3 regions of the Pseudomonas sp. M20 genome follow, and region 2 is predicted to be linked to each of the others. Evidence: predicted binding sites of a transcription regulator. Region 2 holds the regulator's gene; each other region holds the start of a gene.
What was found. The regulator FliA, encoded in region 2, starts transcription of late flagellar genes. The targets are predictions, from matches to a motif close to CTAAAGTTTNNNNNNNNNNNGCCGNTAA.

Region 1 (2,200 bases), 2.1 Mb from region 2:
CATCGTTGCTCGATACGTTCAGACGCACGCTCAGATCGCCAGCACCCAAAGCTTCGGCCTGACGCACCAGGTCACTCAGTGGCGCCAGTTTGCTGCGCAGCAGCCAGACCACAGAACCGACCGCCAACAGCATCGCCAACAGACTGCCGATCGCCAGTTGCGTACCGACGCTCCAGGTCACTGCACGGATTTCGGCTTTCGGCATGCTCGCCACCACCGACCACGGCCCGCCGTCGAACGGTACGGCAACGCTGTAGAAATCCTCGGATTTGTCAGCCCAGAACTGACCTTTGCCCGGCGTCTTGGCCAGACCAGTGATCACTGGAATCGACTGATCCAGCGCTTGCACACCGGCTGGCGCGACCAGCCATTTGTTCTGCTCGTCGAGCAGCGCCAGCGAGCCGGTCTGACCGATACGGAAACGCTTGAGGTTGTCGAACTGGGCGTTCTGCGCGTCGGTGTAGTCGAAACCGACGAACAGTACCGCAATCACCTTGCCGCTGCCATCGCGCACCGGGGTGTATTGGGTCATGTAGGAGCGCTCGAACAACAAGGCACGACCGACGTAGCTTTGTCCTGCAATCAGCTTCGCGTAGGCCGGGTGCGCGTGGTCGAGCAAGGTGCCGATGGCGCGCGTGCCGTCCTGCTTGGTCAGCGAGGTGCTGACCCGCACGAAGTCTTCGCCGCTGCGTACGAACAGGGTGGCGACGCCAGCGGTCATCTGTTTGAACTCGTCGACCTCCTTGAAGTTGTTGTTCAAGACTTCGCTGCCCAGGTGCAGACCCGGGGTCTGGGTGCCGGCCACCGTCACCGGTTCACTCGGGTGAATGCTCAGACCCGCGCTGAAGCGCTTCTCGAACAGTCCGCTCAGGCGCTGGGTGCTTTCACGCAGCGTGCCGTGAAAGGTACTCAGTTGGTCGGCCAGCAGCCGCGCCTCACTGGCCAGATGCTCTTCACGGGTGGCGAGGTTGGCGGAATCCAGCGAACGCAAGGCGAACACCGTACTGCCACTGATAACTATCGCCAGTATTACAGCGAGCGCGAGGCCCAGCTGCGAGGCGATCCGAGCGCGAGGTTGAGACATGGACAGCTCCTGGCCGAGCCACGGGATCCTCCTTGATCTCGACTCGGATAATTTTCTAATAGTGGGGGCGAATCGTGGATACCGGCACGACGGTTCCACTTGCTCATAGTCGGCGGGAAAACCGAATACTTGAGCGCGCAACGTGGGTATGGCGCAAGGCCGCTATTGTGGCGGCTCGAACGTTTCAGCTCAAGCGCTCAACCGCCGGCAGCTCCATGGCGCGGACTTCGCCTTGCAGAAAGTCGCTGAGGCGGCGCAAACGTTCACCTCCGGGACGGGTCTTTGGCCACACCAGATAATAATTCAGTCCGCTGGCGACGGCCGTCGGCCACGGCAGACTCAGGCGTCCTTGCGCGACGTCCTCGGCGACCATCAACAGATCACCCATCGATACACCGTAACCGCGCGCCGCTGCGATCATCCCTAACTCGAGGGTATCGAACACCTGTCCGCCCTTGAGCGACACCTGATCGGACAGCCCCATGTGCTCCAGCCAACTGCGCCAATCGCGACGGTCGGGCGTCGGGTGGAGCAATTCGGTGCAGGCCAGTCGAGCCAGATCCCATGGCTGATCATTCAGCAGGTTTGGCGCACCCACCGGAATCAGCTCTTCAGGAAACAGCAGGCTGGCCTCCCAGTCCGGCGGAAAATGCCCGTCACTCAACAACACAGCACAGTCGAAAGGCTCATCGTTGAAGTCCACCGAATCCACATCCATCCAGGCGCTGGTCAGTTGCACTTCGTTGCCCGGCTGCAAGTGGCGGAAGCGACTGAGTCGCGCGAGCAGCCAGCGCATGGTGAGGGTCGACGGCGCCTTCATGCGCAGAATGTCGTCTTCGGCGCGCAAGGTATTGCAGGCCCGCTCCAGAGCACCGAAGCCTTCGCGGATTCCCGGCAATAGCAGACGCGCCGCTTCGGTCAGTTGCAGATTGCGCCCGCTGCGATGAAACAGCCGACAGGCGAAGTGATCTTCGAGGGTTCGAATATGCCGGCTCACCGCACTCTGGGTTATCGACAACTCTTCAGCCGCACGGGTGAACGAGCTATGTCGCGCCGCCGCTTCAAATGCGCGCAGGGCATACAAGGGAGGAAGACGACGGGACATACAGAAAGCTC
Region 2 (2,200 bases):
TGTCCGTGCTGCTGCGTGACAGAAAACCGTCGACCCGGCGCGCCAGTTCACGGAACTCTTCAGCCCCGACCTCGCGACGCATGAAGCGACCCCAATCGGCGCTCAAGGTCTGCGCTTCGTCAGCCAGACCATTGACCACCGGCGTGGCGCTCTCCACCAGATCCATGGTGCGGTTGGCCGCGGCTTCCGTCAGCTTGACCACATAACCCAGGCGTTCGGTGGCGTCGGTGATTTGCGACACTTCCTCGGCCTGCGGCATGTTCGGGTCGATCTGGAAGTTGACGATCGCACTGTGCAATTCACGTGTGAGCTTGCCGACTTCCTGGTACAGGCCACGGTCACGGGTCTGATTGAGCTCATGGATCAGTTGCACAGCGTCGCCGAACCTGCCTTTTTCAAGGCTTTCGACCAGTTCGACCGCGTGTTTTTTCAGGGTCGACTCGAAATCGCCCTGTGAAGATTCGTTATGCTCCATAGCTCCCCCGCGCGTTCATCAGCCGATGCGTTCGAAAATCTTCTCGATTTTGTCTTTCAACGCCTGAGCCGTGAAAGGTTTGACTACGTAGCCGTTTACACCGGCCTGAGCGGCTTCGATGATCTGCTCGCGCTTGGCTTCTGCAGTCACCATCAGCACTGGCAGGTGCTTGAGTTTTTCATCGGCACGCACGTGGCGCAGCAGGTCGATACCGGTCATGCCCGGCATGTTCCAGTCCGTTACCAGAAAGTCGATGCTGCCGCTGTTGAGCACTGGAATGGCAGTCACGCCATCGTCAGCCTCGACGGTGTTGGTGAACCCAAGATCACGCAGCAGGTTCTTGATGATCCGCCGCATCGTTGAGAAGTCATCAACGATGAGGATTTTCATGTCTTTGTTCAATTCGACCTCCAAGCAGTCTTAAACGCGCCCAGCACCTGGACGCGCCACTTCAATCAATCGGCGCAGCACTTGAAGACTGTCTGGAGCACAACAGAGCAAGACCGGTGCCGTTCATCACCGCACCAGCCTCGTTCGCAGTGTCCCCACACTGCCTTCAGCGCGCTCGCCACTCCCCCAAACGCCCCCGCAAACGGGCCGCGCACTGGCTGTGTAACTGGCTGACCCGCGATTCACTGACGCCAAGGACTTCACCGATCTCCTTGAGGTTCAGCTCTTCGTCGTAGTACAGCGCCAACACCAGTCGCTCACGCTCCGGCAAATTGGCAATCGCGTCCGCCAACGCTGCCTGGAAACGTTCATCTTCCAGATCGCGTGACGGCTCAAGATGAGCACTCGCGCCATCCTCGTGCAGCCCTTCGTGTTCGCCGTCCTGCAACAGATCGTCGAAACTGAACAGGCGACTGCCCAAGGTGTCATTCAAAATCCCGTAGTAATCGTCGAGACTCAATTGGAGTTCGGCTGCAACCTCGTGATCTTTAGCGTCACGGCCGGTTTTAGCTTCAATTGAGCGAATTGCGTCGCTGACCATACGGGTATTGCGGTGAACCGAGCGTGGTGCCCAGTCCCCTTTGCGCACTTCGTCGAGCATCGCGCCGCGGATTCGAATGCCCGCGTACGTTTCGAAACTGGCGCCTTTGCTGGCGTCATATTTGGTCGAGACTTCGAGCAGGCCGATCATCCCGGCCTGGATCAGGTCTTCGACCTGCACACTCGCCGGCAACCGTGCCAGCAAGTGGTAGGCAATGCGTTTGACCAGCGGCGCGTAACGCTCGATCAGCTCGTACTGAGCGTCGCGTGCCGACTTCTTGTAGTAGTTCATACCGCTTGCTGTCATAGCACGGGCCCTGCCGTTTGCTGCACGAGGCGCTCGACGAAAAACTCGAGATGGCCACGCGGGTTGGCGGGCAGCGGCCAGGTGTCGACCTTCTGTGCAATGGCCTTGAATGCCAGCGCGCACTTGGAGCGCGGGAAGGCTTCGTAAACGGCACGCTGCTTCTGCACCGCTTTACGCACGCTTTCGTCGTAAGGCACGGCGCCGACGTATTGTAGGGCCACGTCAAGGAACCGATCCGTGACCTTGGTCAACTTGGCGAACAGGTTGCGCCCTTCCTGCGGGCTCTGCGCCATATTGGCCAGCACGCGGAAGCGGTTCATGCCGTAATCGCGGTTAAGCAGTTTGATCAGTGCGTAGGCGTCAGTGATCGAGGTTGGCTCGTCGCAGACCACCAGCAACACTTCTTGCGCGGCGCGTACGAAACTGAC
Region 3 (2,200 bases), 3.3 Mb from region 2:
ATGGTGCTCTGCATGACCTTTTCACCCTGCTGGGCAGACTGGTCGGCATCGTCGGCCGCACGCGCGGCATCGGCGGCGTGACGCGCCACTTCCTGCGCAGTGGCGGACATTTCGTTCATCGCCGTGGCCACCTGATCGGTGCGGTTGAACTGCTCGTTGGTGCCGCCGGCCATGGTCGTGGCGATCGCATTCAACTCACCGCTGGCGCTGTCCAGATCACTGGCGCTGCGCTGCAAACGGGTGAAGGTGTCGGCGAGGAAATCACGCAGGGTGTTGGCCGCTGCGGCGAGATTGCCCAGTTCATCCTGACGGTTGCTGACCACACGTTCGGCGAGTTTGCCGCGACTCAACTGCGTGACGTAATCGATGAGTTTGCGGATCGGCTCGACCAGGTTGCGGTTGACCAGCCACAGGCTCAACAAACCGATCAGCAGACCCGACGCGAGCATCACCAACAGCCCCAGCCATACGGTGCGATCGGCCTCGGCACTGATCAGCGCCGACTGTGCGGTGCCTTGCTTGCGCAACTCAGCGACCAGTTCGCTCATCTGATCGCTGGCGGCGCGGTCAACGCCTTTGACCGCCGCGTCACCCGCCGTCGGATCACCACCGGCAGCCACGTAGGCATCGCGTCCCCTCTGATACGCAGAACCGAGCTGACGATGCTCATCGCGCAGGCGCTCGATACGATTTTTCAGGCTTGGCTCCAGGCCTTTCTGCCCGGCCAGTTCACCAAGGATGTTCTGCACATCGCGCTGACGATCTTCGAACTGGCTCCAGTACTTGGCCAGATCCGCCGGTTGCTTGCCGCGCAGCAGGACGTTCTTCCACTCCTGCACCTGCACCTTGAATTGCAGGTTGGCTTCGTCAATCAGTTGCGAGGTGTGCAAGGGACCGGCGATCAACTGGCTGTAGCTTTGCACGCCGTTGGAAAGGAAATGAAAACACGCCAGCGCAATCAACAGCACCGCCAGCAGGCTGCCGCTCAGCAGGGCGAGAATTTGCGCTCTCAGGGATTTTTGCAGCATCGAAAGATACTCAGGACAAGGATGAGGTACGCCCGGTAAGGCGTGAAATTGTGCCGGACATCCATGTCGGCGAGCCTTGGTTCATGGCCAATGGCGCGCAACCTAACGCACCTGTGATCGGCGCGCCAGAGCGCTTCTTGAAGAAAACCAGACCACCGGTAAGTCGCTGATTTGACGTCACTTTGCTGTCATCTAAATGTCATGTGACATTGCGATGATGCGGCTCAGTGAACCTGCCATTTGCGCGACCGACGCACCCTCCTCGCAGCGAGCCTTCATGAACCACAGCCTCGACATCAGTCATCGCGATCCTGATCTGTTTGGCCTGCTCTACGGCTTTCGTTTCCTGCCCGGCGAACGGGGCCGCGAAGTCGATTCGGCGACGGCACTGCGCTGCTTGCAGGACGATAGCGACAGTGGCGAATTCCTTTGGCTGCACCTCAATCTGGCGCATGCGGCGTGCGAACGCTGGATGAAAAGTCATCTGCAATTGCCTGAAGAGTTTTTCGAGGCGCTGCACGAAGGTTCGCGCTCGACGCGTATCGAGCATGTCGACTCGGCGTTGCTGGCAGTGGTCAACGATGTGGTGTTCAACCTCAGCAGCATGGTCTCCTCGGACGTGTCGACGCTGTGGGTCTGTGTGCGCAGCAAACTGATCGTCAGCGCGCGTCTGCAACCGCTGCACTCGGTGGACAAATTGCGCTCGTCGGTGAAGGCCGGCGAACGCTTTCGTTCGCCCTCGGAACTGCTCGTGCATCTGCTGCGCGATCAGGGCGAAGTGCTCACGCAGATCGTGCGCAAGACCAGCATGAGCGTCGATCAGGTCGAAGACGAATTGCTCTCCTCGCGGCTGTCGACCAACCGCGCCGAACTCGGTGCCAATCGTCGGGTGCTGGTGCGTCTGCAACGATTGTTGGCACTGGAGCCGGGGTCGTTGCTGCGTCTGCTCAACCGGCCGCCGCCGTGGTTGCAGAAGGAGGACGTCAAGGAACTGCGCAAATCCACCGAGGAGTTTGCGCTGATCATCAACGACCTCACCGCCCTCGGTGAGCGGATCAAATTGCTCCAGGAAGAGATCGCCGCCAACCTCAACGAACAGAGCAACCGTACGCTGTTTACTCTGACCGTGGTGACGGTGCTGGCGCTGCCGATCAACATCATTGCCGGTTTTT

Region 1: a site for FliA is predicted at 1,191-1,218, ahead of ACI514_RS26425 (methyl-accepting chemotaxis protein). Genes of this name have one in related genera too.
Region 3: a site for FliA is predicted at 1,143-1,170, ahead of ACI514_RS02610 (methyl-accepting chemotaxis protein). Genes of this name have one in related genera too.

What each region holds. Positions count from the first base shown of each region.
Region 1 is NZ_CP173611.1:5,961,641-5,963,840, reverse strand. It holds gene ACI514_RS26425 (methyl-accepting chemotaxis protein) at 1-1,084, opposite strand, end outside; gene ACI514_RS26420 (LysR substrate-binding domain-containing protein) at 1,269-2,189, opposite strand.
Region 2 is NZ_CP173611.1:3,904,611-3,906,810, forward strand. It holds gene ACI514_RS17290 (protein phosphatase CheZ) at 1-475, opposite strand, end outside; gene ACI514_RS17295 (chemotaxis response regulator CheY) at 494-865, opposite strand; gene fliA (RNA polymerase sigma factor FliA) at 1,032-1,772, opposite strand; gene fleN (flagellar synthesis regulator FleN) at 1,769-2,200, opposite strand, start outside.
Region 3 is NZ_CP173611.1:595,717-597,916, reverse strand. It holds gene ACI514_RS02610 (methyl-accepting chemotaxis protein) at 1-1,028, opposite strand, end outside; gene ACI514_RS02605 (transporter) at 1,306-2,200, shown strand, end outside.